Regions from separate parts of the Dehalobacterium formicoaceticum genome, predicted to be linked through region 3. Evidence: riboswitches for the same ligand, from Rfam matches in the RefSeq annotation. Region 3 holds a riboswitch; each other region holds the start of a gene.
The links. Region 3 has a riboswitch for cobalamin ahead of CEQ75_RS00395 (sodium:solute symporter family transporter). Riboswitches for the same ligand answer to the same signal wherever they lie in the genome.
Positions count from the first base shown of each region.

Region 1 (10,030 bases), 130 kb from region 3:
GCATGGATGAAGACAAACTGATGGAGGTTCATCCTGTATTTAAGCGCCTTGCCTTGGAAAAAGGCTTTTATACACCTGAATTAATGGAAAAGGTCAAAAAACTTGGTTCTGTGAGCATGATTAAAGGTATTCCTGATGAGGTGAAACGTATTTTTGTGACAACTCAGGATATTTCTCCTTATTGGCATGTCCGCTTGCAAGCCGCATTCCAAAAGTATACGGATAATGCCGTAAGTAAAACCATTAATTTTCCCCGAAATGCTCATGTAAAAGAAATTGAAGAAGCATATTTCCTGGCTTATGAATTGGGGTGTAAAGGACTGACTGTGTACCGGGATGGGTCGCGGGAGGGTCAGGTACTTAATGTAGGTGAAGTGACCGATCCGGATCAGATAAATGTGTCCAGTACCTCGGGTGATGGCAAGATTGCTCCTCGGCCTCGTCCGGAAATCACCCAGGGAATCACGGAAAAGGCAATTGCCGGTTGTGGGAATTTATATATCACGGTGAACTATGACACCAATGGAATTTGTGAAGTATTTACCAATTTGGGCAAAGGGGGAGGATGCCCTTCCCAGACGGAAGCCACCAGTCGTCTGGTGTCACTGGCTTTAAGATCGGGAATCAGCCCCGATGCTGTGATTGAGCAAATGAAAGGAATCCGCTGCCCATCGACCCTAAGCCGTAAATCCAAAGGGACAAATATCCGAGTTTTGTCTTGTCCCGATGCCATCGCCCGTTCTTTAGAAAAGGTTTTGGACGTTGCTGTGATGGAAAGCAATGGTCATGACTTGAATGATATGGCCAATGAAGTTGAGAATCTTTATAAGCAACAAGAAAAGAAGAAAGATATTACCTGCCCGGAATGCGGAGGTGATCTGGAACATGAAGGAGGCTGCGTCCTCTGCCGATCTTGCGGATATAGTAAGTGTGGTTAAGATCAGCCCAAAAGATTGTGAATAATATTGTGAAATATTTCTTGCTTTCTTTAAGGTTAGGTGTTAGAATGTTACAAACAAATGAATAGTACTTGGAATTAGGTGCCCTTGAATAAGAATCATCAAGGGGTAATAGGGAACCAGGTTAAAATCCTGGACGGTCGCGCCACTGTAAACGAGGAGTTTTGCTTTGAAATCCATTAAGGATTTTCATGATAGGAAAGCAAAATGATGATATGTGAGTCAGGAAACCTGCCTAGTTCGAAAGGTGTAATTTCCTTTCGCGGAAAAAGGGGTGCGCAGTATGCATTGTTTATAACCTCATTTTCTTAAGAAGATGAGGTTTTATTATTTTAGCCATAACAACTCCTTAATTTTTTGCCCGGCTTGTAATCTGGGCCGGGCTGAAAAATTTTTTTAGATCTTAAGGAGCGATGACATAATATAAAAGCATATTAAAAAAATCCAGGTTTGAGAGGGGATTTCAGTAGGTTTGAGGCAGGTGCAGAGGTAAAATGTTTGAATATGAAATTCAAGTACCGGGGATCAGGTTATATGAAAAAAATAATATATTAGTGCTTTGTTCAGAAAAAAAACTGATCACATTAAATTCTTCCGTCTTAGGCGGAGGATTCAATACGCCCAATTTTGTCGTAAACCAACAGGTCATATCCGGTTATTCCGGGGATGACCCTATGGAGGATCTTGCCAAGGGGATTAAAGAAATTGAAATATCACCGGATCAATGTGTGGGCATGATGACGGCTGCCCATGTGAAAGATGCAGCGGTGGAGTCTGAAGGTAATCAGGATATATCAGTTACTGCCATTGTCACTGCAGGAACCAGTAATGCCATGGCAGCGGGAGGCACCCCTCCACCCATGGATTTTCAGGGTATGGGTACTATCAACATCATTCTGCTTGTGGATGGCAATTTGACCGAGGGAGGCATGGTCAATGCTGTGATCACGGCCACAGAAGCTAAAACCATGGCTCTGCAAGATCTGAAAATTAAGGATATATTTACCGGTGAACCCGCTTCCGGTACATCTACCGATGCGGTAGTCATTGCCGCGACCGGGAAAGGGGAAAGCCTCCCCTATGCCGGTACGGCAACTGTAGTAGGTGGTATGATCGGACGTACTGTAAGGAAATCAGTGACAGAAGCCATCCATCGGTATTTCCGATATAAGGAGATTCATGGTTAAAAAAACTCACTTATCTTGGGTAGAAGATCTGTCTTCGGGAAATTACCGAAATCACGAACTCCTTCTGTATTTCGGAAGGAGTTTTTAATTATTAATATTGGTTTTAGGTCTTTATATTGTAGACAGGGAGATATGTACAGGTTTCTTTGTGTAAGTGTGTGAAAGGAATTAAAGATCATTTGATTAAGTAGTTGTATTTTGGAGATTACTGATGTAAAATACATTTAAATGAATATTGTATTTTAGGTGCCGTTAAGGAGAATAGGGAAACCGGTGTATATTCCGGTGCGGATCCGCCGCTGTAATCGAAGACGAATCCCCGTAATGCCACTGCCTGGTAGGTTCAGGGTGGGAAGGTGCGGGAGGAGGATGACACGAGAGCCAGAAGACCTGCCTTAAATAAAAGTTTTCGCCAGAGGAAACTGGGAAGACTATTATATAAGGATCATTATGGATTCCCTTGGCTGGAGGCTGAGGGATTTTTCATTTGCAGATAAGTGAGGGTTAATCATGTTTTATGTGGACCAATTTGTTTATACCAATAAAATGCGTGGGATTCATCCTGGGGAGAAGTTTGCTTTTGCCATGGCTACTCTGGTTATTTGTTTCACGGCTCATAAACCGCTGATTCATTTGCTTATTATCGGTATTATGTTGGGTCTTTTGGTTTTTAAAGCCCGTGTTCCCTGGAGGGTAGTTGCCAAACTGATGCTCGTACCATTGAGTTTTTTGCTGATTGGCGTAGTGACCATTGGTGTGCTCATTGTTGATGATCCTGCCGGAATGTTGGCCAGTCTAAAACTGGGACGCTTTTATCTGGGTGTCACGGAAACCAGTCTGGCTCAATCCTTTTCCATTATGATGCGGGCGCTGAGCGCGGTGACTTGCCTGTATTTTATTGCCTTAACCATACCGATGATTGAGTTGATTTATCTGCTGCAAAAAATGAAGGTGCCCGCGATATTTGCGGAATTGATGATGTTGATGTACCGCTTTATTTTTGTTTTTGTGGAAACGGCCTTTAATATTTACACTGCCCAGTCTTCCCGCTGGGGATATTGCAATTTTAAGCGGTCGATCTACTCTTTTGGCATCCTTTTTGGAAATCTGTGCCAGAAAGTATTTTTTAAAACAAAAGCTTTATATGATTGTTTATTATCCAGAGGTTATGAAAGCGAACTTAAGGTGATTAACCCCAAATATCACTTTTCTCTGGCGAATATTGCTGTTTTTAGTCTGATAGACCTTGGACTGATTATTTTAGCTTTCATTTAGGAGGTCAATAATGTCTGAATATATTTTAGAGGCAGAAAACCTGAATTTTTCTTATATGGATGGCACGGTTACCTTGAAAAATCTATCCTTGAAATTTGAGAAAGGGAAAAAGTTTGGAGTAGTGGGGAATAACGGTGCCGGGAAATCTACCCTCTTTTTACATTTTAATGGCGTGCATCGGCCGGAAAAAGGAAAGATCATTTATAAAGGGGCTTCAGTTAATTATAACTCCAAAAGTTTGAAAGAACTGCGCAAAAATGTAGGGATTGTTTTTCAGGATCCTGATAGCCAGCTTTTTTCAGCCAGCGTATATCAGGATGTTTCCTTTGGCCCGGTGAACATGGGATGGCCGGAAGAAAAAATTCGTACCAAGGTAGAACAAGCTTTAAAAAGAACGGGTACCTGGGATTTTAAAGATAAACCCACTCATTTTCTCAGTCATGGACAGAAAAAGAGAGTAGCTATTGCCGGTATTTTGGCTATGGAGCCGGAGGTCATCTTTTTGGATGAACCTACCGCCGGTTTGGACCCTTATTATTGTGCGGAAATGATGCAGTTATTGGATGATTTTAATCAAACGGGGGCGACATTGATTTTATCCAGTCATGATTTAAATGAGATATATGCTTGGGCGGACTATATTTTTGTTATGAACAAGGGAGAAATCATTGCCGAAGGATTGCCGGAGGAAATATTTCGTAATGCTCAGGTGTTAAGAAAGGCTAATTTGAGGAAACCCTGGGTGCTGGATGTCTTTGACGAACTGGTAAAAAACAAGGCGATTAAAGAAGAAACACCCATCCCCAGAAAAAAAGAACAATTAATGAGCTTATTTTCCCAATTGCAGGTTTTGGATCGTTTAAATTAATGTAAGAACAGCACCATATTTGAGTGCTGTTTTTTTTATCAAATTCCAAGACTCCCACTTCTATAAGTGGGAGCTCCTATTTTCACTTCAGGTGGGGTAGATTCCCCATCTGAAGGCCCCGATGTTCAGCTTTAGCTGAACGAGTTCACTGCTGTGCTTGTTCTTGCTATGATTATCATAATAAAACACGATTGGTGCAATAATAAGATAGATAAGACATGGTTAGGGGGGAAAAATTATGGCTGTTGGCGTCAGTGTACCCAGAAAGGAATCCTGGTCAAAGGTCACCGGCAGGGCGAAATACAATAATGATTTCCATGAACGGGGTATTTTATATGTAAAAATGTTAACCAGCACCATTGCTCATGGAAAGATCAAGTCCCTGGACATTAATGAAGCTTTGTCTGCCCCCGGAGTTCGGGCGGTAGTCACCGGTAACGATTTCCCGGTCTTGATCGGCACAGCTTTATTTGACCAACCCCCTATCGCTAAGGACAAGGTACGCTATTTTGGTGAGCCGGTGGCACTGGTGGTTGGGGAGAATGAATGGCAGGCTATGGAAGGGGTAAAAAGGATCAAAGTTGACTATGAACCTCTTCCTGCGTTGAATTCCCCGTCAGATGCCATGAAGCCTGAAGCCATTATTATTCATGAAAACTTGGGGCAGTATGCTGATAATCAGGAAATTGCGTCGATACCGGGCACCAACATTAATAATCATATAAAAATACGTAAAGGTGATCTGCAAAAGGGCTGGGCAGAAAGTAATACTGTGGTAGAACTAAGTTTCTCCCATCCCCAGGTAAATCACGTGGCTATGGAGACGAGAAACTGCCGGGCGGAAATTTTGCCCGACGGGAGAATCATAATTCACACCTCATCTCAAGCCCCTTTTTCTGTCAAGAAGCATTTGAGCCAGATCTTTCAGCTTGATGAAGGAAAAGTTATTGTGCGTACGACGTTGGTGGGCGGAGCATTTGGAGGTAAGGTAACTGGCCAATTGGAGATCCTGGCCTATATGGCCTCCAAATCGGTGGGAGGCAGGCCGGTGAAAATCGTCAACACTAGGGAGGAAGATTTTACCGTATCACCCTGTGGTATGGGGCTGGAAGGAAAAATTAAATTAGGCGCCACCAGAGATGGCATCATTAAGGCAGCGGAATTTACCTATCTGGTAGACTGCGGAGGCTATGCCGATATTGGCCCCCGTATGGCTAAATCCATTGCTATTGACTGCACTGGCCCCTATAATATTGAAAACCTTTGGTGTGACGCTTACTGTGTCTATACCAACCATCCCTATATCACTTCTTTGAGAGGTTTCGGCCATGGGGAATATACCTTCTGTATGGAACGGGCGGTAGACAAATTAGCATTTCTTCTAAAAATGGATCCTTTAGAATTACGTCTGAAAAATGCCCTCAAACCTGGTAATTTCTCTCCTACTCAGGTGAAGTTAACTTCCAGTAATCTGGGGGATTTAACTCAGTGTCTGGAGAAAATGAAAGCATTAATAAACTGGCAGGAAGGCATGCGTTTGGAAATCGGAGGAAACAAAGTACGGGCTAAAGGGATCAGCTGCCTTTGGAAAACCTCTAATTCTCCCTCCGATGCTATCTCAGGAGTGTTTATCAGTTTTAATACAGACGGCAGTATCAACCTAAATTGCGGAGCAACTGAAATAGGTCCGGCGATGAAAACTACCGCCGCTCAGATATTGGCGGAAAAAATGAAGATGGATGTCAATCGCATCCATGTTTATCTGGATGTGGACACCCAAACCTCACCGGAACACTGGAAGACAGTGGCCAGCATGACCACCTTTATGATGGGACAGGCTGTTCTGGAGGCAGCAGAAGACGTGATCCGTCAGCTGAAAAGTTTAGCGGCCACCGTGATGAGATGCTCGCCGGATCAATTGGATATTGCCGACGAAAAAGTCCTTTTGAAGGAAGATCCTGAGATTTATGTGGCATTTGCCGATGTGATCCATGGTTACAAGTACCCCAACGGCAATGGTATTGCCGGACAAATTTTAGGTCGGGGAAGCTATATCATGAATCATCTTACTCCCCTTGATCCGGAAACGGGAAAGGGTAAACCTGGCCCGGGTTGGACCGTGGGTGTCCAGGCAGTGGAGGTGGAATATGATACTGAGGAATTTACCTATCGATTGGTTAAGGCGGCCACAGTGATGGATGTGGGAAAAGTGATTAATCCCAAGTCTGCCCGGGGTCTTATTACCGGGGGGATGAGCATGGGACTGGGCATGGGCAGTCGGGAAGGATATACATATGGGGCGGACGGGATAGTGCTGGACACCAGTCTTCGTACCTACAAGGTAATGCATTTTGGAGAAAATCCGGAATATCTGGTGGAATTCGTAGAGACCCCCCAGGTAGATGCACCCTACGGTGCCCGGGGATTGGCAGAGCATGGTGTCATCGGCATGCCCGGTGCCTTGGCTAATGCTCTTTCCGCGGCGGCCCAGGTGGACTTAAACCATTTTCCCATTACTCCGGAATTTATTTGGAAAACGAAAACAGGAGGGATGACATGATTCCCTTTGATTTTGATTATTATCGACCGGATACCCTGGTTGAGGCGGCACATGCTTTCGATGAATTAAACAGGCAAAATAGATCCCCTATTTATTACGGAGGGGGTACGGAAATCATCACCATGGCCCGGACGGATAATATCCATACCCAGGCAGTGATTGATTTAAAAAACATTCCCGAATGTCGGGTACTAGAGATTAGGGACGATAAACTTATCATTGGCGCTGGGGTAACACTCACCCAGATTACCGAGTCAAGAATATACGCTCTTTTGGTGAAGGCCTGCGGTCGCATAGCCGATCACACCGTGCAAGGGAAGATTACCATCGGAGGTAATATTTGCGGCACTATTATATACCGAGAGACATCACTTCCCTTGCTACTTACTGACAGTGAGGCTGTTGTCGCCGGAATAAACGGGACGAGACGAGTACCTTTCCGAGAGATTTTTCGGGAAAGAATTAATCTGGGAAGTGGGGAATTCCTGGTACAGTTGATCATCAGTCAGGATTATCTTGAGCTTCCTTATATCCACGTAAAAAAAACGAAAAATGAAAAAATAGACTATCCACTGGTTTCCCTTGCAGCCATCAAAAAGGATGGCAAGATCAGGATAGGTTTAAGCGGGGTTTGTTCCTTCCCCTTTAGGTCAGTGGAACTGGAAGATGCTCTCAATAACAGAAGTAAATCGCCGCAGGAGCGGGTCAGTGATGCTCTGATGCATTTACCGGCACCCATTCTGGATAATGGTGTCGGCTCGGCAAAATTCCGAGAATATGTTTTAAAAAATACCCTGCTCAATTCGTTGACCACCCTGGAGGAGGCAGAGTAATGCAGATTTACCATGCGGGTCAAAATAATATTGATTTGAATATTAACAATCAAATCAGGTCGGTGTCCATTAGACCATCTGATACCTTATTATATGTATTAAGGGAACACTGCGGATTAACCGGTGCCAAGCCGGGCTGTGAGAACGGGGATTGCGGTGCCTGTACCGTGCTTATTGACGGTTGGCCTATTAAGTCCTGTCTGATGCTGGCCATAGAAGCCGTGGGCCATAAAATTACTACTGTGGAAGGTCTGGAAAACGCCCCTATTCAAAAAGCATTTGTGGAAAAGTGGGGTTTTCAATGCGGGTATTGCACCTCAGGTTTCTTAATGGTTTGCCATGCTTTGGCAACTATTCATCCTAATGCGGATGACCTGGTGATGGAAGAATGGCTGCAGTCAAATATCTGCCGCTGCACCGGTTATGAAGAAATCAAAGAAGCAGTACAAGCTGTCCTGGCTAATCAAGTTTAGATTTTTAGGTGTATGGTTAGTATAACTGAATCTTTGCATTATAAAACGAGGTACCTATCCCCTTGTGTCATGAAAAGAATAAAAAAAGGAAATGTTCCGGAAGCTATTTTTGCCTCCGGAACATTTCCTTTTGAATTTCATTAGCTTTTGTTAGGTTTTCGAATTATTTAGGCATGAGCGGATTTAACTTTTTGCTTGTGATTTTGCCACATGGTCCATAGCGGTCCGGCAATGCAAATTGTAGAGTAGCAGCCGGAAATTATGCCGAACATCATAGGCAGAGCAAATGCTCTGATAGATCCAATATCATAGATTTGGGCAAAGATGTATACAACAGTAATGCTCATAAATACGGCAACATTTGTATTGATTGAACGCGTCATTGATTGGGTGATACTGGTGTCAACCAACTCTTCTGTTGAGACCTTTTTGCCCAACAGCCTTTCATTTTCCCTGATGCGGTCGTAAATCACAATGGTGTCATTAATAGAGAAGCCGATAATAGTCAGTATGGCTGCGATAAAAGAGTCGTTTAACGGTATTTTGAAGATGATAAAAGCACCGGTTACGATTAAAGCGTCATGAAGCAGTGCTACAATTGCCATAGCGCCTGCGGAAAGCCCGCCGATGTTCTTAAACCGCAGTCCCACATACACCAGAATAAGGAGAAATGATAGTCCGATCGCAATCATGCCGTTTATAAAAAAGTGTCTGCCGATAAATGGCTCAACGGTTAAGGATTCGGACAATGCCAGCTTTGCGTCGGGAAATGCCTTAGTAAGCACCGATGTAATGGTTTCTTGCTCCTGTGAGGTAAGAGCTTCATTGCTTGCCAGGCTGACAATGAGCATTTGTTCATCTTTAGCCATATTGGATTGGAGTTGGCAGTTGGTTGTTCTTCCTACGGCCTGTTCCACAATTTTCTCCGCCTGCTCCGCGTTAATTTGGCCGGAATAGGTATACTTGACGATCGTGCCCCCCTTAAACTGAATATCAAGCTGAATGCCGTTGATAAAAGCGGCAACAATACTGCTTAAGATAAGGAGAATAGAAATTGCGAAAAATATCTTTCTGTGCTGATAGAATCTGATCATTTTACAGCCTCCTTTGCACCATAATACTGCGGTCTTTGTAATGCCTTAAAATTGCTGAGTGAGCGTATCATAAGACGTGATGCCGTAACCCCGGCAACAAAGTTCATGATCACGCCGCATAAAAGCGTATAACCGAAAGATAGCATGGAACCGGAGCCGAAAATAATCAAGATTATGGCTACTATCATCACCGTAATATTACCGTCAAAAACTGAGGAAAAGGCCCTTTCAAAGCCGCTGTTAATTGCACTTCGCAAAGTTTTTCCCGTATTAAGCTCTTCCTTAATCCGTTCAGATACGATAACATTTGCATCCACACCCATACCGATGGATAAAATCACACCGGCAATACCCGGCAGGGTCAGTGTGAACTGGGGTATAGATAAGGCTAATAGCTGGCCGGTTACCTGTAATAGTAAAGCGATGCATGCAACCAGTCCGGGTATGCGATAATAGAGAAGCATGAATAAACAAACCAGGGCAAATGCCACCTTTCCTGCCATAACCATCACGGACAAGGCATTGCTGCCCAGCGTCGGACTTATAATATTTAAATTTTTTACGACTAGTGAAAAAGGCAGGGCACCGGAGTTAATTTTATTTGAAAGTGCCGAAGCTTCTTCCAAACTTTCCAGGTTTGTTATTTCCGCATTGCCGCCGGTAATTTGTGATCTAACGACTGGTGCGGAAATTAGGGTTTCATCCATATAAATGGAAATACTTTGTCCAATCAGTCTTGCGGTAGCTTGGGCAAATTTAACCGCGCCATCATTGGATAATT
Region 1 is NZ_CP022121.1:3,726,201-3,736,230, reverse strand. Features, by position in the region: gene CEQ75_RS18075 (vitamin B12-dependent ribonucleotide reductase) at 1-938, shown strand, start outside; cobalamin riboswitch at 1,022-1,212, shown strand; gene CEQ75_RS18070 (adenosylcobinamide amidohydrolase) at 1,454-2,146, shown strand; cobalamin riboswitch at 2,374-2,558, shown strand; gene cbiQ (cobalt ECF transporter T component CbiQ) at 2,657-3,421, shown strand; gene CEQ75_RS18060 (energy-coupling factor ABC transporter ATP-binding protein) at 3,432-4,289, shown strand; gene CEQ75_RS18055 (xanthine dehydrogenase family protein molybdopterin-binding subunit) at 4,528-6,849, shown strand; gene CEQ75_RS18050 (FAD binding domain-containing protein) at 6,846-7,682, shown strand; gene CEQ75_RS18045 ((2Fe-2S)-binding protein) at 7,682-8,155, shown strand; gene secF (protein translocase subunit SecF) at 8,323-9,249, opposite strand; gene secD (protein translocase subunit SecD) at 9,246-10,030, opposite strand, start outside.
Region 1: another riboswitch for cobalamin. It lies ahead of cbiQ (cobalt ECF transporter T component CbiQ); the one in region 3 lies ahead of CEQ75_RS00395 (sodium:solute symporter family transporter).

Region 2 (10,030 bases), 1.5 Mb from region 3:
ATGTTATTCATTTAAATCCCTCCCTTCCACTATTAGACAATTATATTATACCAAATTCTTTAACAAAAAAATTCCCTAAACTTAGCATTTAGAGTGTTCTGGGTAGAACAGGGGACGGTTCTCTATTCTGTCACTGATAGATCTTATCACAGTAAAACTGTTAAGTCTGGATATCTGCCTCGAACAAGGAACATCCCCTGTTTTTCATTGCTATTGAATCACTCCCTCATTAAAATTGTTCCCCTAATTGATAAAACCAAACTCCATCGTCATACCCTATCGGCAGAAAGCGATCATAGAATTCTTTTAATCTCTCATCAGGGTTGATATCTTCAAATTCATTTGGATAAAAAATCTTAGCCATTTTTAATGTAGGATAGAATCCAAATTGATTTTGTGCTTGATTGTGAAAAAATGCGAATACATTATTATTTTGAACAGCTTTCAGCTTGTCCCAACCTTTTCTTTGAACATATTCCCCTACAGTGGAATCCATCTTTTCTTGAGCCTCTTCAGGAGAGTAATATCCCATTTCTTGCTCTCCTGCGTTTCCTGTTTCTACAGAATCTGTAGTACCACATGCAGATAGTGAAAATATCAATAACAGCGACATGAGAATTAATCCAATTTTTTTCTTCATTTTAGCCCTTCTTCCTTAAAGATTTTTACTTGATACCATTATTTATTTTTGCCTGCCGCCTCACGCTCTGCTGCCTCCTTTTTCTTCCTTTCCGTAAACTCCTTCTCCAAAACATAGTCGTATTCCTTATCAATGAATTCACCGACCAAAATGAGTCCGTCGGTAATTTTTTGCTCTGAAACTAAATCACTAATCGTCAGCAAATTACCTTGGGCAATTTGCTGTTCCGGCCAAGTGGCACGGCAAATGACAACAACCGGTGTAGTCATGGGATAGTATTTCTTCAGCACGTGGATTACCCGGTCAAGGAGCTCTACGGACATAAAGATCGCCAGACTCGCACCAAGGGCGGCAACCAGGTTAAAATATTCCTCTCCATCTTCTCTATCTCGTAAGGTGGTACAAATTGCCGTATTGGGAAGTCCCAACCCCGTCATGCCTCTTTTAAGCAAAGCTGTAGCAGCATTGAAGGAACTAACACCAGGGATGACTTCATAATCGATCTGTTCATTTTCAAAACGATCTGTTAGACCGCCGATCATCCCATACAGGCAAGGATCTCCCATGGTTACGAAAGCCGTGATTTGTTTTTTGCTGACTGCCTCCTTGACTAATTGTAATTTTTCATCATAAGAATAAGCAAAGCTATCATAAAATTTGCAACTACTCTTAGTATTGCTGAACATCTCTTGCGGAGTAAAACGGGTACTGAAAAAAATACGATCGGCGCTGTCAATAATTCTTTGTCCTTTCAACGTCATAAGCTCAGCATCCCCCGGACCTCCCGCCACGATAAATACCTTTGTTTCCATATCTCTTCTCCCTTCTCCCCTATTGTGCAATCGTATCTTTTACTGAACGAATCGGTGATACTACGGGAATATCATTTTCGTTTAACATCACATAAGCTTCGATGCCATAAACTTCTTTCAGCATTTCTTCTGTTACAATTTCTTTCGGATTTCCCTGGGAATAAAATTCCCCGCCGCTTTTTAAGACGACCAAAGAATCGGCATAGCGACTGGAAAGATTAATATCGTGCATCACAATAATAAACATCATATCTTTTTTAATAGACACTTCTTCTATGATCGAGAATAATTCTAATTGCTTTTGCATGTCCAGACTATTTGTCGGTTCGTCCATCAAGATCATCTTCGGATCCCTGACCAAGGTCTGAGCAATTGATACTAATTTTCTTTGTCCTCCAGAAAGTTGATTCATTTTCCGGCGTGCAATGCTATCAATATTTAAGGCTTCTAAAGCTGTTAAAGCCTTTTCTAAATCATCATCACCTACCTTCCATGCTAAAGATTCTAATCTTCCTAATAAAACGGTCTCAAAAACAGTCAAAGTTGTTTCGGCCATGTCTTGTTGAGGAAGATAAACCATTAGATTCATTTTTTCTTTTCTGGGGATTTCTGATAGCCGCTTATCGTCCCAAAGAATTTCCCCTTTAGCAGGAAGCAAGCCAAAAATGCACTTTAATAGGGTGGATTTTCCTGCGGCATTAGGTCCGACGATTATATTTACTTTATCTTTTAATGATAAGGATAAATCTGTGAATATTGGATTTTTATCGTATTTAAAATAAAGGTTTTCAATTGTTATCATAGATATCATCCCTTTCTTTTTAAAATTAAGAGGGCAAAGAATGGTATCCCAATAAGGGAAGTCACCAATCCAATGGGAATTATAACGCCAGGAACAAGGGATTTACTGACAATCGAAGCAACGGATAGCAGCAAGGCACCTATCAATGCTGATGCAGTCAAGAAATATCTCTGTTCTTCTCCGCAAAGTATTCTGGCAATATGGGGCGCTACCAAACCGACAAAGCCGATCGTTCCGGCGAAACTTACGGCAGTTGCCGTCAGCAAGGCCACGATAAAAATAATATTTCTGCGCGTTTTTTTGACATCAACACCCAGGCTTATCGCTGATTCATCGGATAATGACATGGCAGTCAATTTCCAAATATTCCGGCTAAAAACAAATGCGCAAAGTATCGTCACGATTGTGATAATTAACAGTTTAATCCAATCAATCTTGTTCAGGCTGCCAAAGCTCCAAAATACTAAAGATTGTAAATCTGATGCGTCAGCAACAAATTGTAATAATTGGGTTAAAGAGCTAAATAAAAAGTTCATCACGATACCGAATAATATTAAAGTATTCCGATCTGCGTCTTCCCTTTTTGAAAACAGATAGAGCATCCCTGCCGCCAGTAAAGAAAATATAAAGGAATTTATGGTTATCAAAAATGTACCGACACCTGGAACGATGGAAAGCTTTAATATAATCGCGATCGCGGCGCCCAATGATGCTGCTGAAGATAATCCCAATGTATAAGGGCTTGCCATGGGATTTCTTAAAACTGTCTGCATCTCACATCCGCCCATCCCTAATGCAGCACCGATCACGACCGCCGATAGCGCCACCGGCATACGCAGCCCCCAAATCACAAACATTGAAACCTCATCTTCTGTAGTTCCCAAAAGTGCATCTATTGTTTCTGTAAAATTATAATCTGCACTTCCCACAAATAAATTGACAACTATGCTGATCAGGATAAGAGCTATCAAAGGGAAAATAATCAATGATTTTTTCTTAATGATACCTGCATAAATTTGTCTGGCTTTTAAAGTGCTTTTTAAATTACTCTCGCTCATTTGGTTGTTCTCCTAAAGTTGTTCTCCTAATTGATAAAACCAAATTCCATCTTCATACTCTGTAAGCATAAAGCGGTCAAAGAATTCTTTTAATCGCTCATCAGGGTTGATATCTTCAAATTCACCGGGATAGAAAAGCTTTGCCATTTTTAATGCAGGATAGAATCCACATTGATTTTGTGCTTGATTGTGAAAAAATGAGAAGACATTGTTATTTTGAACGGCATTTAGCTTGTCCCAACCTTTTCTTTGAACATATTCTCCTACAGTGGCATCCATATTTTCTTGAGCTTCTTCAGGAGTGTAATATCCTAATAAATATGTCACAAAGATATAGTCGGGATTTGTTGTTAGCAAATATTCAGGATCTATTTTACTATTATCACCCACATTGCCAACTGCAATATTTTCTCCGCCGGCCAGCTCTATCAAAGCAGCCCAGCCATCAGTTATTCCGGTTGAACTATATTCTTCTCTGGTACCCCAACCCATTTCCTCATAAACTGTTGGTTTATCTGTTTTCTGAGATAGGTTTTTACTTTTTATGATTGCAAATTGTTCATCTAAAAAACCTGCCATTTCTCGTGCCCGATCTTCTGTTCCGAAGATTTTACCAACGAGCAATACGGCTTCTTGGGGCGAAGTAGATGGATCTTCTGATCTGGTTAAAATTAAAGTAGGAATCCCTGCTCTCTCTAGTTTTTCTGCAGCATCTAAGGCTATTTCCGATAAATGACCAAATACATTGGCAATAAAAAGATCTGGTTTTAATGAAATTATCTTTTCAATATCATATTCATTTTGACCACCTCCGCCTACTAAAGGCAGATCTTGGAGTTGTGGATATTTTTCTTCGTATATTCTTTGAAATTGTTCCCCGGTACCGGAAAATCCAACTCCTACCGGCATATCAATAAAATCTTCTCCCACAACAGCGATACAGAATTCTAGTGCTTCCCAATAATTTACTACTACTCTTTCAATGGGTTTTTTAATACTAATTTCCCTCCCCAACATATCTGTAACCGTAATTTCAGAGCTTTCCCCTCCCTCTGTTTCTTGCCCTCCTGCCTTTCCTGTTTCTTTAGTATCTGTTCCACATGCAGATAGTGAAAATATCAAAAGCACCGACATTAAAATTAATCCGATTTTCCTCTTCATTTTAGCCCCACCTTTCTAAGAATAGCTCTATCATTGTTTTGAGCTATTTCTTTACTAATCTTAGTAATTTTTCTATTTTTCTTCCTTCTCATTGAGTATGTTTTCCTTTTATTTTTAATTCTTCACCTCCATCCTGCCAACATTGCATACTCTTTTGAGTTGAAAAAAATATACTGAGCATAAAAAAACACCTGCATTTTCTACATGAAAATACAGGTGTGCTATGTCTCAATCAATCTTTAGCCGATATATGGCTTTATCCTGTACATTATTTTTCATTGGAAAATAATAATACATCATTATTTAAACATGTATCCTGACTTTGCTTCATCGCTTTCTCCGCCTTCCCGCATTCAGCAGTGGCATAATGGAGTTGCTCCGCATTACAGTAACCAGATTGTTCAGGATTTGCACCTGATTCCATGATTTAAATAAAATATTAAATTAAAAATGTTTTACAATACAACAATAGTCTACTGCCATAATAATCAAATGTCAACCTAATTATCTACTAATTATTTCTAAATTATTGCTCTTCTTCCTTTCGATTATAATCACATTGTAGTACGACGATTTGTTTTTACCCGGTACAATGTAAAAACAGCAAATTATATTTTCATATGTGCCCTTTCACCCGGTCATAATAGAAAACCTAATAAAAAGCAAAACTTATTTCCTGCTTCATTAGTCTAAGCATATGTGAGGAGGAGCATAGATGAACAAAAAACAGCTGTTTGAAAATTACTTAATGGAAAATATCGATAGCGCTTATCGTTTTGCCTACACTTACGCAAAAAACCGGGAGGATGCGGAAGATATCGTGAATGAAAGTGTTGTCAAGGCAATAAAATCAATAAATCAGTTGCAAATGCCTAAGTATATAAAGCCTTGTTATATCAAAAAAATGAAAATGGAGCAATTAAAAAAGTATAGAGGATACGGTTTTTAAAGGGATCAATGGGAAGTTTAGTACCAAACACAAAACAGCTCAACAATCAGAAAATTGCTGGTTGTTGAGCTGTTTTTTTGTTCTATCCATGCGTATCAGGAGGGAAAGAGGCAAAAAATTAAGTGACAATCATCTTGACGGGATCTTGATGTTCCCTGAACTGTTTTCTTTCCAAAGCCCGTTCTGTTAGCTGCAGCCAAACGAGGGCAGCTAAAACAAGGAAGATCCCGAAGATTTGAAAAGGAACCAGACTTTGCCCAAATATCAAAAATCCTAAAATAGAGGCAACCACCGGGTCAAGACTGTACATAATGATCACCAATGGAGCTTCCAAATAACTATAAGCAGTCATCAGGAAATAGTAGCTTGACACCATAGGAATCAGTCCAAACCCCAAAATTGCCATAACTGCCGGGATTCCATGCACCCCCACGTTGATTTGAATTTCGCTGACCACAGCCCAGGGGGGATTGATAAAGGATAAAATTATCACGGCAAACAAATTAGTATACATTAAATATGCATCATAATCATATCCCAAATCCACGGCATATTTGCAAAGAAGAAACCCACCGGCAAAGGAAAGGACCACGATTGCCATCCAAAAAAGCCCTTCGGCCGGGGCGGCAAGTGTACCAAACACATTCAGAATAAAAGCAATACCAATAATTGTAGCAATCCCTGAGACAATTTTGATAGGGGTAATTTTATTTTTCCAGATAATACGCGAGAAGAGCACAACAATAAAATAATTTAGGAAAGTTAAAATTGAAGTGACTCCCAAAGGCACTCCTTTACTTAGTGCCACCGCATAGCACCAGGTTGAACCTAAAACACCAACAACACCAACAACACCCACTGAAATATACAAAACTAACCTTCTGACATCGACCTTTAATACCTGGGGTTTACGAATTAAAATTCTGGTTAAAAAAAAGATGACCATTAACCCGGGACCTAAGATGCCAATAGCTGTTTCACTGAAACCAAAACTACTTAAAAATTCCGACGAAGGTGCCAAAGGTACCCCAACACACACCTGCCAATGTTGCAAACACAAACCCTCTCATGGTATTCGTCATGGATAATTCCCCCTACTTTATTATTTCACTTTTGTCAAATGGGAAAATTTAAGTAGTAAGCTGTGTTGCCCGAAGAATGGAACCCTGCCCATTATGCCGGATAACACAGCCTATTTGAATCCTGGTTTATTTTTTCTTTACAATCAGTTCTTTCTCTGCATCTTGGACAATTTGATGGATCATCTCTTTTTGTGCATCCGACAATACTTGAGGATTATGGGTTTCCATAATGCGGCGTGCTTCTTCATCCGCCTTTAGCGCCATATCCTTGGCACCCATTGTGCTCCATTCCTCACGGTTATGGCGGTCCATAATTTTGGGTGCGGACTGCAGTTCTTTAAAGAGCTGGAATGTGTGTTCTTCTCCCAGATATTGTCCTTTAATGCCTACATTATGGATGACATCCAATGCGAGGGTCTCTTCATTAACCGGAACACCCTCCAAAACCATCTTAATCATCCGCACAAAATCAGCATCGGCAACCACTTGGCCGAGACTCATAGTAATCCCACTCTCCAACATGCCCGGTCCATAGATCATATTAGCACCTGCTAACATGGGAAGGAGGGCGGTGAGAGTCTTTTCGTGTCCGGCCTGCATATCGGGAACCTTGCTGTCAGTCTACCCACCGGCAACTAAAGTTGGGATATTATACATTCTGGCAATACTGGCTACCCCGGCACTGATTAACCCTAATTCCGGGCATCCTACCATGGCAGCAGCATTATGCCTCATATCCAGGGTACCGGTAGAAGATCCATATATAAAAGAAGTTCCCTTATTAACCAACTGGGAAAGGGTTAGGGCTCCCAATATTTCTGCGTTCATGACAACTAATGTTCCGGCTAAGGTTACAGGACCCATGCCGCTAGACATGGCCATGGAAAGAATCATCACCGGGACACGGGCTTTTGCCCCTTCAATCACGGCGGCTACCGTGCTGTCAGGAATCGTTAACGGACTGATTGTGCACCCACCCAGCATCATGATGGGACGATCCTTCAATTGATCCATTCCGCCGGCAGCAACAGCACCCATTTCCAGTAAGATTTCAGCGGTTCTTTTGTCTTCCGGACTGGCTAAAACCGGCTTTTTGGTATTGACCAATGGCGCCTCAAAGCCATGAATACATGCTACGGCAGGATCAACATCTCTGGCTACCATGGTATCAAAGACGAAATCGTATTCATCAATGTAATCCACTATTCTGGCACAATCAGCAATATCTTGTTTGGTAGTATTTCGCAGTTCGCCTGTATAAGGATCGACAATCAAAATGCCCAATCCAAAGGGACAGACATAAACCCGGCCCTCTTCCAGGATGATATCATATTGAGGATCCTTACCTGCCAAAAATACACTGGCAGGAGCACTTTTAATAGCATCTTCCACCATGTAAGCAGGAATTTTCACAACATTGCTTTTACGGTCAACGAGGGCGCCCCCTTTTTCAAAATATTCCAGGGCTTCTTCATCGGTAACATGTAATCCGGTTCTCTCCAACACTTCTAATGTGCCTAAATGCAAAAAGTGCAGATCGTTTTCTGAGAATAATTGCAAGCTTGCTCCGCTAAAAGAAGCATATCCGGCATTCTTATTTCGTTTCATAATCAATCCTCCCCTTCTCTAATTTCAATTAGCAATACTTTTTGTAACCCTCCCTTTATTATCTCCTTCCCTCATTTATTGTTCATTGAAAATGCTTTTAACATCTTATATCCTAATTCTATCGCTCGACTAAAATCTTTTTCTCATATCTGTCTGCGGTTAGATAACTGCTCCTTTGTTTGGCACCGGTTCGCTGCCGCTTATTTTAAAATAGATTCCCACCCCGATAGCACATATAATCATCACGATGCCCAATACATCAAACATAAAGCGCAAGGAATCGTTGTTAAAGATACCGGCTATTAAGGGTTGGACAAAGGTAGAAAGTACATAGGAAAAGAAGATCGTGCTGTTAATAAGGGCACCGGTGAAGGTAATCAAGACTTTTGGCGGAGCCATAGTTGCTTCCTGATAGAGATAAGGCACCGATAGCCCAAAGCCAATCCCCCAAACAACCGTTGATAGAATGACCATTGATAAGCTATGTGATCGAGCCAACATCAGATAACCAACACCGAAAGCAAGGAAAAACAGCGTGGAAGTATATTTATTAAATTTGCTGTAAAGGAATCCGAATACAAGGCTTACCACAACAATAGAGGCCGTAAGTAAACCATTGACCATTCCCGTGGCAGCAGCGTTGCCAATGCCTTCCCCTTCAATAAATATGGATAAGAAAAGATATAGGGTATTTCCAACTACTTGGGAAAGGATCGTAATCACTACCAAAACCCACACTGCTTTTCCTAAACGAGGTTTTTGTCCTAATGCAGTTGCGTTTGCTTCCTGCATTGCCTGCTCCTCTTCTTCTGCAAGCAGCTCTTCAGATTTAGGCGGGTTCTTTTTCAATACGATGGCATGATAGACTACAATCAGAGCACATAAAAGATACACAGCAAAAGGCAGGCGCCAGCTAATCACAGCTAAATATCCCGCCAGAACCGTCAGCCCAATGGCAAGCAAACTTCCCAGCGCATTATACAAGCCCATCACGTTTGCTCTGGCCTGACCAGAGAAATAATCGGCTACAATAGATGCTACCATCGCGGTAGCAAATCCGTTACCGATCCCGACAATAGCTCGGGTAAACAAAATATAGTTGATATTGGCGAATAAACCCCCAGCTGCTCCCCCAATGGTAAAAAGAGTGAATCCAATCAACAGCGCACCTTTTTTGCTTAATTTGTTCTGTTCAACCAATTTACCTGCAATTAAGCTGGAGGGAATGACAAATAACGATGATATGGTCAGGATGAAGCTGATTAACGTAGAATTAGTTGGAGGCAAGGCATTGACAATGCCTGACATATCGGGAATTAAGATATAAGTATCTGCCATCGGAGCAACACAAATTAATACAATAGCTATTAAAATCGATATTTTCCCTTTCATCCATATCCTCCTCGTTTTTTCCTTAATGCTTATCTGTTTTCTGTAACCCTCCATTTCGTCCGGTTAAGATGCTGGTTCAGGCAGAGTCCGCCTGGACTCTACCTGCCTGGCCATAATAATCTGAGAACCCCGACTTACTTTCTAATTCCCAGTTCCTTTTCAATTTCTTCAATGGTTGACCTTATTTCTGACGCCGCCTTTTCCGGAAGGGGTTTTGTTTGATGCGTTTCCAAGATATTAATCGCATCTTGACGTCCTCTTGAGATCAAGCTGGCAGTTTCACTCGCCGCCCATACGTCTCTGGAATCACGGTTCATAAATTTGGGATATACCTGAGCAGTTTTCATGTTTTCCATGGTATGCTCTTCCATTAAGAAGTGTCCTCCGGCACCTACCTTTTGGATCACATCAACGGCCATACTCTGCTCATGGACAGGAATTCCCGGAAGTAGGCCCCGCATCATCCGGACAAATTCATTGTCCACGACATATTGTTCATAGCTAAAGGTCATACCCATATCCAGCA
Region 2 is NZ_CP022121.1:1,586,719-1,596,748, reverse strand. Features, by position in the region: gene CEQ75_RS07860 (nucleotidyltransferase domain-containing protein) at 1-11, opposite strand, end outside; gene CEQ75_RS07855 (hypothetical protein) at 230-640, opposite strand; gene CEQ75_RS07850 (cobalt-precorrin-4/precorrin-4 C(11)-methyltransferase) at 679-1,452, opposite strand; gene CEQ75_RS07845 (ABC transporter ATP-binding protein) at 1,472-2,254, opposite strand; gene CEQ75_RS07840 (FecCD family ABC transporter permease) at 2,260-3,312, opposite strand; gene CEQ75_RS07835 (ABC transporter substrate-binding protein) at 3,325-4,473, opposite strand; cobalamin riboswitch at 4,763-4,932, opposite strand; gene CEQ75_RS07830 (RNA polymerase sigma factor) at 5,189-5,422, shown strand; gene CEQ75_RS07825 (DMT family transporter) at 5,541-6,476, opposite strand; partial or broken gene mttB ([trimethylamine--corrinoid protein] Co-methyltransferase) at 6,631-8,112, opposite strand; gene CEQ75_RS07810 (MFS transporter) at 8,272-9,504, opposite strand; partial or broken gene mttB ([trimethylamine--corrinoid protein] Co-methyltransferase) at 9,639-10,030, opposite strand, start outside.
Region 2: another riboswitch for cobalamin. It lies ahead of CEQ75_RS07835 (ABC transporter substrate-binding protein); the one in region 3 lies ahead of CEQ75_RS00395 (sodium:solute symporter family transporter).

Region 3 (10,030 bases):
AGGATCCCGGATCAATTCACTGACCCCATCGGAAAAAGCAAGCACAAAAGGATCCTTGAGGTTCAGACCTTCCCGTTCATCGCTGATAATAGGGACGCCTTCTGCCATCATCTCGCTGAGCCCGGGGCAGCGCACCGTGCCAAAAAGGAATTCCGTACCCAGTTGATTTTCAAAATTAAGAAACTGGCAGTCAAAGACGGCGGTACCGGAAATAATTAATAATCCATTGGTGCGTTCGTCCCCCTTCAAAACCAGCTCTTCGTCCAAGGATTTTTTCAAGGTGAGGTAAAAAGGAAAGGCTTTTTCCTCGTAAATGAAGGATCCGAGGAAGTCCGGTCCCACCAGCACTTCTGCTTCCGGTTCCTCAAAAGCCAGAGTCAGGGAGATTCTCTTTCTGCCCTTCAGGTTGCGGTTGGTTATTTCTACAGAGCGTCGGAATAAAATGTCCCGCAAATAGATATTGTTGCTGATGGTAGCGGAAAGGGAGGAAAAATAAGGGATATTGGTCTGAGGATTGTCCACCACAATGGTTACCATGCTGCCTGTGTCTCCGGGGGTAAGATGAAGGCGATGGTAGTCTTTTTCTTCCGCCGGCCGATCAGTATCTCCGTCGTCAAAAAGATAGCGGCCGTCCTCGCCCCGGAAAAGATCTACCCGGCTGTATCTGCCTTCAAAAATGGATTCAATCCAACCGTGACCCAAACCGAAAATAGCCTGTTTCATGCCTCGGCCGAAAAACCCCCGGCCCCCGGATACTCCTTGGGACATAAGACTATGTGCTCCGCCATAAGAAAGCACAGAACGTATGCGGTCAAAGGACATGCCTTCAGCCTGATCACTGACGGTGAGAACAGAGCCATTTTTATAGCGTTTGTAACTGATGCCAATTTTTCCGGCCACCATGAACCCCTTGCGTTCCAGCCGCACATAGCTGTCATCGCAGTTGGTAATCAGTTCCACCAGGGCTTTTTCTATCGAGGCGAAACGTCTGGAATCAATGTCAATTACCCGTTGATCTACTGGCAGTGCCAGTACTGTCATGACCATCATCCTTTCCCAACAGTATTTCTAAAATAGATGCTGCCGCCTAATTTGTGTTTTTATCACAATCTTGGAGAAACTCATCCATAGCTTCAATTAGTTCTTCCTCGTCCGGAACTTGTGTCTCAAAAGCCAGCATTTCATTAATGGTTATTGAAGGAATGACAAGAACGTTCAGCTCCTTTTTACGGTCTAAGCCTTCCCGCGTAAAGCAGTTTCTCATTTGCAAGGTAATACGATCTGTAATTTCAATCGGTAAAGACCTTACCGAATCGGCCATTAAAGCCCCGCGCACTCAGTTGCCGTTTACAAATATCTCAACGTTTAATTTTTGCATCAATATCAACTCCTATTATTTAAACCTACACTATCTACACTATAATGAAGCACTAAGGTTTAACGCAAAAATGGTTAGCTAAGTTATCTGCCAAATAACCGCAATCCTATAAGAAGAACAAAGTGTTGCACCTGTTTTTGATAATTATAAAACCTTTCCCTTCAGCTCGTCAATTAATATCTTATCAATTAGTCACAGATCTAAAAGGAAAAGTATGCCCTTTCCGGAAAGGACATACTTTTCTTTTTGATGAATCTTACCTTTTACGTATTCTTCTGGATGATCAGGGAAAGGGCATCATAAAGACGGGTTAATTTTCCTAAAAAGAGACTGCCTTTCCCGATAATCATTGCTTGCTTCATTTCTCCGTCTAATATCCTCTGACAGGCATGACCGATAAAAGGGATTCCTGAAGGGATGTGCCCTTGATTGGGAGCATAACCCGGTACCCCGAAACGGTTTATTTCTTTGCTGATCTGATCCGGGCCATATTCACCCTGGAGCACCCCTAAAGAGGCAATCATTTGATAATTTCGCTTCGTCACATCACCGCAGCCGGTAGGTTCAATAATCTCAGGGTTCACCAGTTCGGCAGCAAAGCGGTCAATTTGGGATATTTTATAACCGCCCCGAGCCAGGGGTTCACGCACCAATTCTTTGAAGACATTTTGGGGAGAATCCCCGCAGGATACTTTCATACGGCCAATCAGATCGGTGCGTATCACAGGATGAATATGATCATTGGTGCTGATCAGACAGGCAAAAGAACCCAGCATATCCTCCAGCAAGGGCATTTGGTTCTTGAGATGCACAACCCCATTCATGCCCAGCTTGGCAGTGCATCCTCCTCCGACCACCACCACGTTTTGAAATATTCCTGCCTGAACCAAGGCGGCACCCTGCATCATCCCGTGTACCGGAGCGGCACAAAAAGCGCGAATATCGGATCCGGTGGCATTCGTGCAGGAACAGGCTTCAGCAATGGATTTCGCAAAACCACCGCCCCCTTTTTGACCGTCATCGCCGCAGGATTCTTCGGATACTTCCAGGACATAATCCACTTCTGACCGTTTTAAGCCTGATTGCTGCAAAAGAAGCTGCAGGGCAAGCACCCCGGAAGCCTTGGCGGCCAAGTTTTCCCTGATGTGCCGGGCGGTCAGGGCATTATCTGTGGTATGGCCCTTTTTGACGCAGCCTTGAATGGTGCCTTCACAGGTTAGGGGCACACAGGCCTCTTCTTGAATCATTCTTTTAATTTCCTGCATTTCATATCCCGTATCTTGGGGCACCTGGACACCTTTTAAGCTTTGAAGTGCCGGGTGGGCGGCAATTTTTTTAATAGTTCTTTCCTGGAAGGATTTTTCCAGACAGACAAGACCATAAACATCTACTGCCTTCATCAGGGCGAGGAATTCTTCTTCAGGCAATATTTCACCAAATTTCCCCTTGCGCTTAGCTTGCGCTAAAAGCTGTCTAAACCAGGGGCGAGGGAGCTTTGTTAATTCCTCAGGGGCCATGTTTCCGATAAATACCTGATTGGGCAGATAGGCGAGGACTTCTTCAAAATTTCTCACAGATGACTTTTGAGTTGATGCTAAAGGGATGCCTTTATGGCGCATTTCCTCTAACATCAGTCCCGGTGTATGGATTAAAGCATAGGCGGTGCTTTTGATAATCGGAAAGCTCATGGTTTTTTGCTCCTTTGCTCTTGCCGATGGTTATTATTCAGTTGATTTCTTACCGCAGAAACATCTCGACTGATCCCCGTAACATCAAGCACCATTTCCATCATGGCCATATGACCGGCGTATACCTCAGGTGGAACTTCTGTTTTTATGACATCTTCCACAATATGATAGGCGGGGAGTCCTAACTGGACTCCTGCTAATGGACCTATACGGCTAAAATCTCCCATGGCTACAGTTTCCGCCAAAAGGGCGGACATTTCCGGCTCTCCGCTGCCTAATACCACCACGATTTCTTCCCGGGGGTATTTGGCCGACAAAGCCTTGATCTGAGCTTGGTTTTCCTGGTCCATTGCTCCGGCGGAAGTTCACACATAACAATAGGTGGCAGCAAAAATCACTTCACCCCCGGCGCTGACAACCATCTCTTCCAGAGCCTGGGCGGGGACTCCGTCCCGGTCACCGATCACCATCACTTTGTTTCCCTTTAGCATTAAGCTGCTCCTTCCTTCGCTATTTAAAGCTTTATTTCAAGTTCCCTTCCTTTATTATCTTTGATATTTTTAAAACTCGTCGCAGCTGGTATTGACTATGCCCACATTGTTGCAGGAGCACCAGGATTCCAAGCGATAATTAAGGTCCAGAGCTTGGTGAGCAGGATAGAGCACACCCCCTTCTTCCGGATAAAGGCGGATCATATCTCCCCCTACCACCCGATCCACCGGCGGATAGTGGATCGCCCGATCAAGACTGCCGGTGCTCACGATGCTGTTCACCTCCGGTTCAAAATAAAACAGAGGATTGTCCCTGCCATCAGCTCCCCCGTGTTCATAGGTAACCAGAACGGTTTTTATGCCCATCTGTTCACATTCCTTTAAGTAAAGCATGGTTTCCATAAAGGTGTTGCCCCCGCATTCCCAGGTGGCAATCACCCCTTGCGCCTGCATCATTTGCGCCATACCTGCCACCAAGTTGGCACAGCGGTACTTGCTGTCAATGTCTTCAAAATGACCCCGGCACACAATCACTCCGTTAAAGTTCCAGCTTTTGCCGTGCCTTTTGTATAACTCTTCCACAATGGGGTTGTTGGTCTGATAATAAGTGGGGGTCTGAACCGCCGTATGGGAATGGAGGGCATTGACGATGGCTCCATCCATCAGTTCATTGGGATGAATCATGGTAGGCAGCAGATCATCAAAACTCATGCCATAAAGATAATTGCGTCCATAAAGACCACAGGATTCCAATTGGTTAATGTAGATCACATTGGGTAAATCCGGGTTTTTTTCGTCAGTGGAGTAAAGCTGAAGGGAATCCGGTGTTAATTCCCGCATAACCTCACCTAAATAACGGGCGGCAATGACCCCGGCATTGCGCAGCGCCTTTTCATATGTTTCTTCATCCAAGCCGGACTGTACCGTAATCACAGGAACCACATTCCAGGTTTCGGAAAAAGGGGTTAATGGTGCATTCGGCCCGGCCATATCTAAAATTCCTTCCCGGGCAATGTAAAGGCCGCCGGCTTTCCTCAAAGGAATCAGGCAGGAGGTGATCACAGCAACCCCATCCAGGCGGTATGTGGTGCCGGAACCCCCGCGGTAAACAGGAGCTTCAATGCCCGGATAAACCACGTCGCCGCCCTTAATTTTTATTCTGGGCTCCACTGCATCCATGATATGGATAATACGGGCATTCTCTCCGGGGCCGACGATTTCTATCTTAACCTTTGCCAGGGCCGGATCTTTTAAAAGCAATTCCTCCAGCTCCCGGGGATTGATATATAATGTTCTTTGCTCTAAAAATGTTTTATTATCTAAGATAACTTTTTCAACATGAAAGGTACCCATTTCAAGGGACATGGGATAACCCCCTTTCTTAAATTGATTCTTAAACAGGCTGAAACACAACAGGCTCTTGAACTTCTCTTTGCAGTAAATCCAAAGCAGCCTGGAAAATCTTTTCCTCAATGCGTTGATTATTCTCAGGGCTTAAGGAGGGATCGCCCCATGGATGGGGAATTTTTACTCCTTTGACAATTCGGTGTGCCCCCACTTGTTTTGCCAGAGGGATCATTGCCGTAAACAATACCACCGGGATACCCTGTTTTTCAATTTCTTTAGCCAGCACAGCTCCGCCGCGCGTATCCGTACCTCAGGTGCTGGTCAGGATCACACCATCTGCTCCCATATCTGCCAAAGCTTCCGCCATCTCATGACCCATTCTTTGAAAAACATGAATGACACCGCCGCAGCCGGCTGTGACAAAATACTGATCAAAAAGGGCACCGATTTGTCCCTGCTCTTGCTGCTTGTATGCTGTTTGCACAGGGACAACGAATTCTGCCCGGGCATTAATATAGTCGGGGTTAATTCCTCCATGAATACATTCGTAGTCCCGGGATAAGAGCAAATCCAGAGGATATTTGGCCCAGTTTTCTGCATTTAAGGCTTTAATTTGATCCGGATTACCTTTGGGAACAACACCAGCCGTTGTTACAAGAGCAATTTTTGCCTTTGAGATATCACTAATTGGTGCCGGAGGGGTGACTTTTTCAAAAACAGGCAAAACCAATTCACTCTCATATGTTCTGCCCTGAAGTCTGGCTTCCAGCATTTCTACAGCCCTTTTAGCCCCTGTTTCCTCACGAAAAATTACCTTGCGGATGCCCCGGGGAAGATAGCCTTCTTTTTTGGCCGGTCCTATTTCTTCCCCCGAACTGATCCTTTGGGCAAAAGCAGCCATTTTGATGAGAGCATCCTTCATGCCCCGCATGGTTTTCGTTGTGGGCAGCATATAGATGCGTTCATTTTGCCGATACATCTCCACTCCAGGGTTGTCCGGGGAAATCCCCATCAAGGCAAAAATATCCAAAGAGTTGGTAAGATGATCACAAACAGCACCGCAGGCGATGCCATAACGGCCTGCGCCAAAGGCCGGTCCGGCCACAATTAAATCCACATCGGAATTTTGCAGCTTCTCTCTTAACTCCCCCAGAACCTCTTCCTGATTTTCCTGAAAATAGTTATCACCGCAAATAGCTGTGCTGCTCATAACAAAATCCGGCCCCAGCAACCGGGCAAGATCCTCGCCGATGCCGATGGCCCCTGCACGGAACTCCAGAGGGGCATCGCCTTTTTCTTCACCCCCAATCCCTCCATAAAATTGATTCAAATAGTGCAGGACATTTATTTGCTTTTTCATTGATGACCCTCCTGATCATTTTTGGGTATTTGCCCCAGTGAATAAATCTCCAGCATTTGCTCTGTAGGTTTTTTACCAAATAAGGTGGCCAAAAGAATCAAAACAATCGTTATCGCCAGGGCAGCGATCATTTCATGAATCCCCGTCGGCCGGGATAAAAACATTTTCCAAGCAATATAGATGATAGGACTTGCTGTCAAAGCGATCATGGCACCGGATAGATTGGCCTTTTTCCACATCACGCCTAGAAATAAAGGGATGCCGAAAATAAGGGCATATCCGCCGAAGGCAAAAGCGTTGATTTTTAGAATTAGGTCCGGTGGCTTAAGAGCCAAAACGAAGGAAAGCACACCGATCACCAGAACCATCAGTTTTGCCCCATAAAGTACCCGGGGATCGTCTTGATCTTTAATAAATAAAGGCAGAATATCATTGCTTACCGAACCGGCAGCTGTTAAAAGCAAGGAATTTGCTGTGGTCATCATGGCGGCAATAAGGGTAAAAAACAACAGAGCGGTATAGAATACCGGCAAGCCGTTGATTACGCTGGGCATAGCCATATCAGGCGATGCAAGACCGGGGTGCAGCACCCGGGCAGATAAGCCCACCAATCCGGCGCCGAAGGACCAGATCACACCAAGAATCATGGAAATAGGCAAAGCCGAACGCAGTGCATTGCTATCTTTTAAGCCCCATACCCGGGCAGTAAGATGGGGTTGTCCCCAAAAGGCCACCAGGTAAGAAACAATCAGTCCGATTTGCAAAGAAAGGGGCATGTTACCGGTAAACTGAACCAGACTCGGATCAATGGCGGCAAGCTTAAGGTTTAAATTAGTAAATCCCCCCATCATTTGCAGAGAAAGATAAACCATGACAATGGTTCCTATGGTCATAATAGATCCTTGCAGGGTATCCAACCAAGCAACTCCCATATAACCGCTTAGTTGTGTGGAGATGGCTACTGTCAAACCGATAATAATCATACCCCAAAAATAGTTCAAGCCCAGTGTGGATTCGATTAAATAGCCGGCGCCCACGAATTGCACAATAATCATGGGAACAATAAAAACCAAGGTCCAAAAAGCGGAGATTATTTTTATTCTTTTTTCACCGTAACGCATAACTAAGTAGTCCGGCGTTGTTAAGATCGAACGGCTGACAGCTACCCGTCTTAGTTTGGGAATGACAAAAACCCAGCTGATAAACATGCTGCCAAATACACCGATCAAATACATTAACCCCGCCCATCCATATTGATAGGCCAAACCGGCTGCACCTAAAAAGAGTCCCGCACTGGCAGCAGAAGCAGTCCAGGTAAAAGCTGAAACCGCACCGCCTACGTTGCTGTTACCAATTAAATAATTTTTCAGATTGCCGGTATGTTTTTTTGCCAGAAAAGTTACCACGATAATACTGGCAAAGAAAAGAATTGTACCGATGATCATTTCCAAGCTCATAAAAATCACCCTTCTCTTCATGTTTCATGAAATTTTTTATAATTTAAATAAATCTTTGCAAAACAGGGAAATCCCAATAGACGCCACCAGGAGACATAGAATCACGGCGGTTAAAAACGTCCCTGCACTTGAACCAAACATGAGCTCACCTCCTTTGGAATAGAATAAAAAAAGTCCTACGACAATTAAAAATTGTCGTAGGACTTTACCTTCATCCTCATACTTAATGTTAATAAGGCAGGTCTCCTGGCTCATGGGTCATCGCATTCATCGAAAAGAACCTTCCCAGTTCGAAACCAGTGGTTCATCTTCAAGCTCACCAATTACAGTGGTGGGTCCGCTCCGTTCTTCATTACCAAAAATTCTGTGGAATGATCCGGATTCCCTATTATCCCCAGTTGGGGCACCTTGTTACAATGTTATATAGGTTTTTCTTATGTAAATTAAATAAGAAAGCGGTTTGTATTATGGGCGTAATTATATTATGCCCCCAGGATAAAGTCAATAGTAAAGAATACCAAAGGTTGATTATTATCAAGCGCTAATTATCTGTTGACTATTAACATGAAGTTGCATATTATTATAGCGCAAAATGAAAATTCTATTATTAGCACAATCCTTAGGAATATTTGTTAATGAGGAGCAATAAATAATGATATTTTTAAATGAAAAAGAAATTAAGTCGGCAGTAACTCTTAAAGAAATGATGGATACCATTGAAGAAGCCTTTGATACTTTCAGAAGCGGTGAGTTTTATATGCCGGAGCGTATTAATGTGGAACACAAAAACAAGAATATGCTTTATATGCCTTGTTTTACCAAAGATATGATTGGCACTAAAATTCTTTCACTATTTCCTGAGAATCAAGAAAAAAAATTACCCCTCATATACGGATTGATGATGTTAAATGATTATGAAACCGGGCATCCTTTGGCGATCCTTGATGCCCAGACATTAACTGCCTTACGTACCGGGGCTGTTGGCGGGGTAGGCATGCGGCATTTTGCTTATCCTGACAGCGAGAGGGTAGGTGTTGTCGGCTGCGGAGTCCAGGGATTCCATCAGATTCTTTATGCCTGCGACCTAAGACCAATTAAACATATCTACTTATTTGATGCTTTTAATAAGGATCTTGCGGATTATATCAAAAGGCTTAACCAAGCACTGGCCCCAAAAAATCCGGAAATCACCATTTGTAATGATACTGTAGAATTATTAAACAAAAGTCAAATTGTTATCACCACGAGTCCGGCGACTGAACCGGTGCTGCCCAATCGGCCGGAGCTTTTGGAAGGAAAGTGCTTCATCGCTGTTGGTTCCTGGAAGCCTAATATGCGGGAATTACCAGATGCCATCTGGCAAGTGGTGGATCAGGTCTATACAGAACTTCCTTATGCCTGCGAGGAGAGCGGTGATCTGAGTCAACCGCTGGCGGACGGCATTCTGACCATGGATCGGGTGAAATACATGGGAGATTATCTGGCAAAAAAGTCGGCCGGGGAAACTATTCAGCTGGGGAAAACCAGATATTTTAAATCGGTAGGTATGGGATTGTTTGATCTCACGACAGCCGACCTCATTTACAAAAAGGCTTTGACAAAAGGGATAGGACAAAAGATTAATCTATAGTACTCTCACGATTTGGATTATTTAATAAAGGAGGTCAATGAAAATGCATCAGCCGGCAAGTATTTTTAATGATGTCATTGGGCCGATCATGATAGGGCCTTCTAGCTCCCATACAGCTGCCTCTGTGCGCATTGGACAGATCATCCGCAGCATGATGGGCGGAGAAGTGAGCAAAGTGGTTTTTCAATTTTCCTCTCAGGGATCCCTAGCTACCACCTTTTCCGGCCAAGGATCCGCGTTTGGTCTTGCTGCCGGAATCATGGGATTTGCAGCGGATGATCCCCGGGTGGCAGATGCCTTGGAAATAGCCGAATCCGCCGACATAATAATTGATTTTCTCATTACCGATGAGCCTTGTGACCATCCCAATCTCTATAAGGCTGTCATGTGGGACCGTAACGGTAACAGTCTTACAGCAGAGATGGTATCAATAGGCGGCGGCATGATTCAGGTGAGAAAGATTGGGGAAATTCCCGTGCATATGGACGGTGGATATTATGAAACTGTCTTCCTTTTGGGTAATTTACCTGCAATGGAAGCAAGGATGGTCTATGAAGATATGGTAACTGCTTTAGCATCAACGGAATTTTCTTATGATGAAATTTTACTTAGCCATAATACAAAAGATGATTATCTTTTAAATATCAAGTCCCAGGCAGATTTGGGGGAACAGGTGGGA
Region 3 is NZ_CP022121.1:86,916-96,945, reverse strand. Features, by position in the region: gene CEQ75_RS00430 (ATP-binding protein) at 1-1,041, opposite strand, end outside; gene CEQ75_RS00425 (hypothetical protein) at 1,088-1,321, opposite strand; gene grdC (glycine/sarcosine/betaine reductase complex component C subunit beta) at 1,642-3,066, opposite strand; gene grdA (glycine/sarcosine/betaine reductase complex selenoprotein A) at 3,063-3,557, opposite strand; gene CEQ75_RS00410 (glycine/sarcosine/betaine reductase component B subunit) at 3,627-4,922, opposite strand; gene CEQ75_RS00400 (glycine/betaine/sarcosine/D-proline family reductase selenoprotein B) at 4,951-6,264, opposite strand; gene CEQ75_RS00395 (sodium:solute symporter family transporter) at 6,261-7,721, opposite strand; cobalamin riboswitch at 7,941-8,147, opposite strand; gene CEQ75_RS00390 (ornithine cyclodeaminase family protein) at 8,374-9,351, shown strand; gene CEQ75_RS00385 (L-serine ammonia-lyase, iron-sulfur-dependent, subunit alpha) at 9,395-10,030, shown strand, end outside.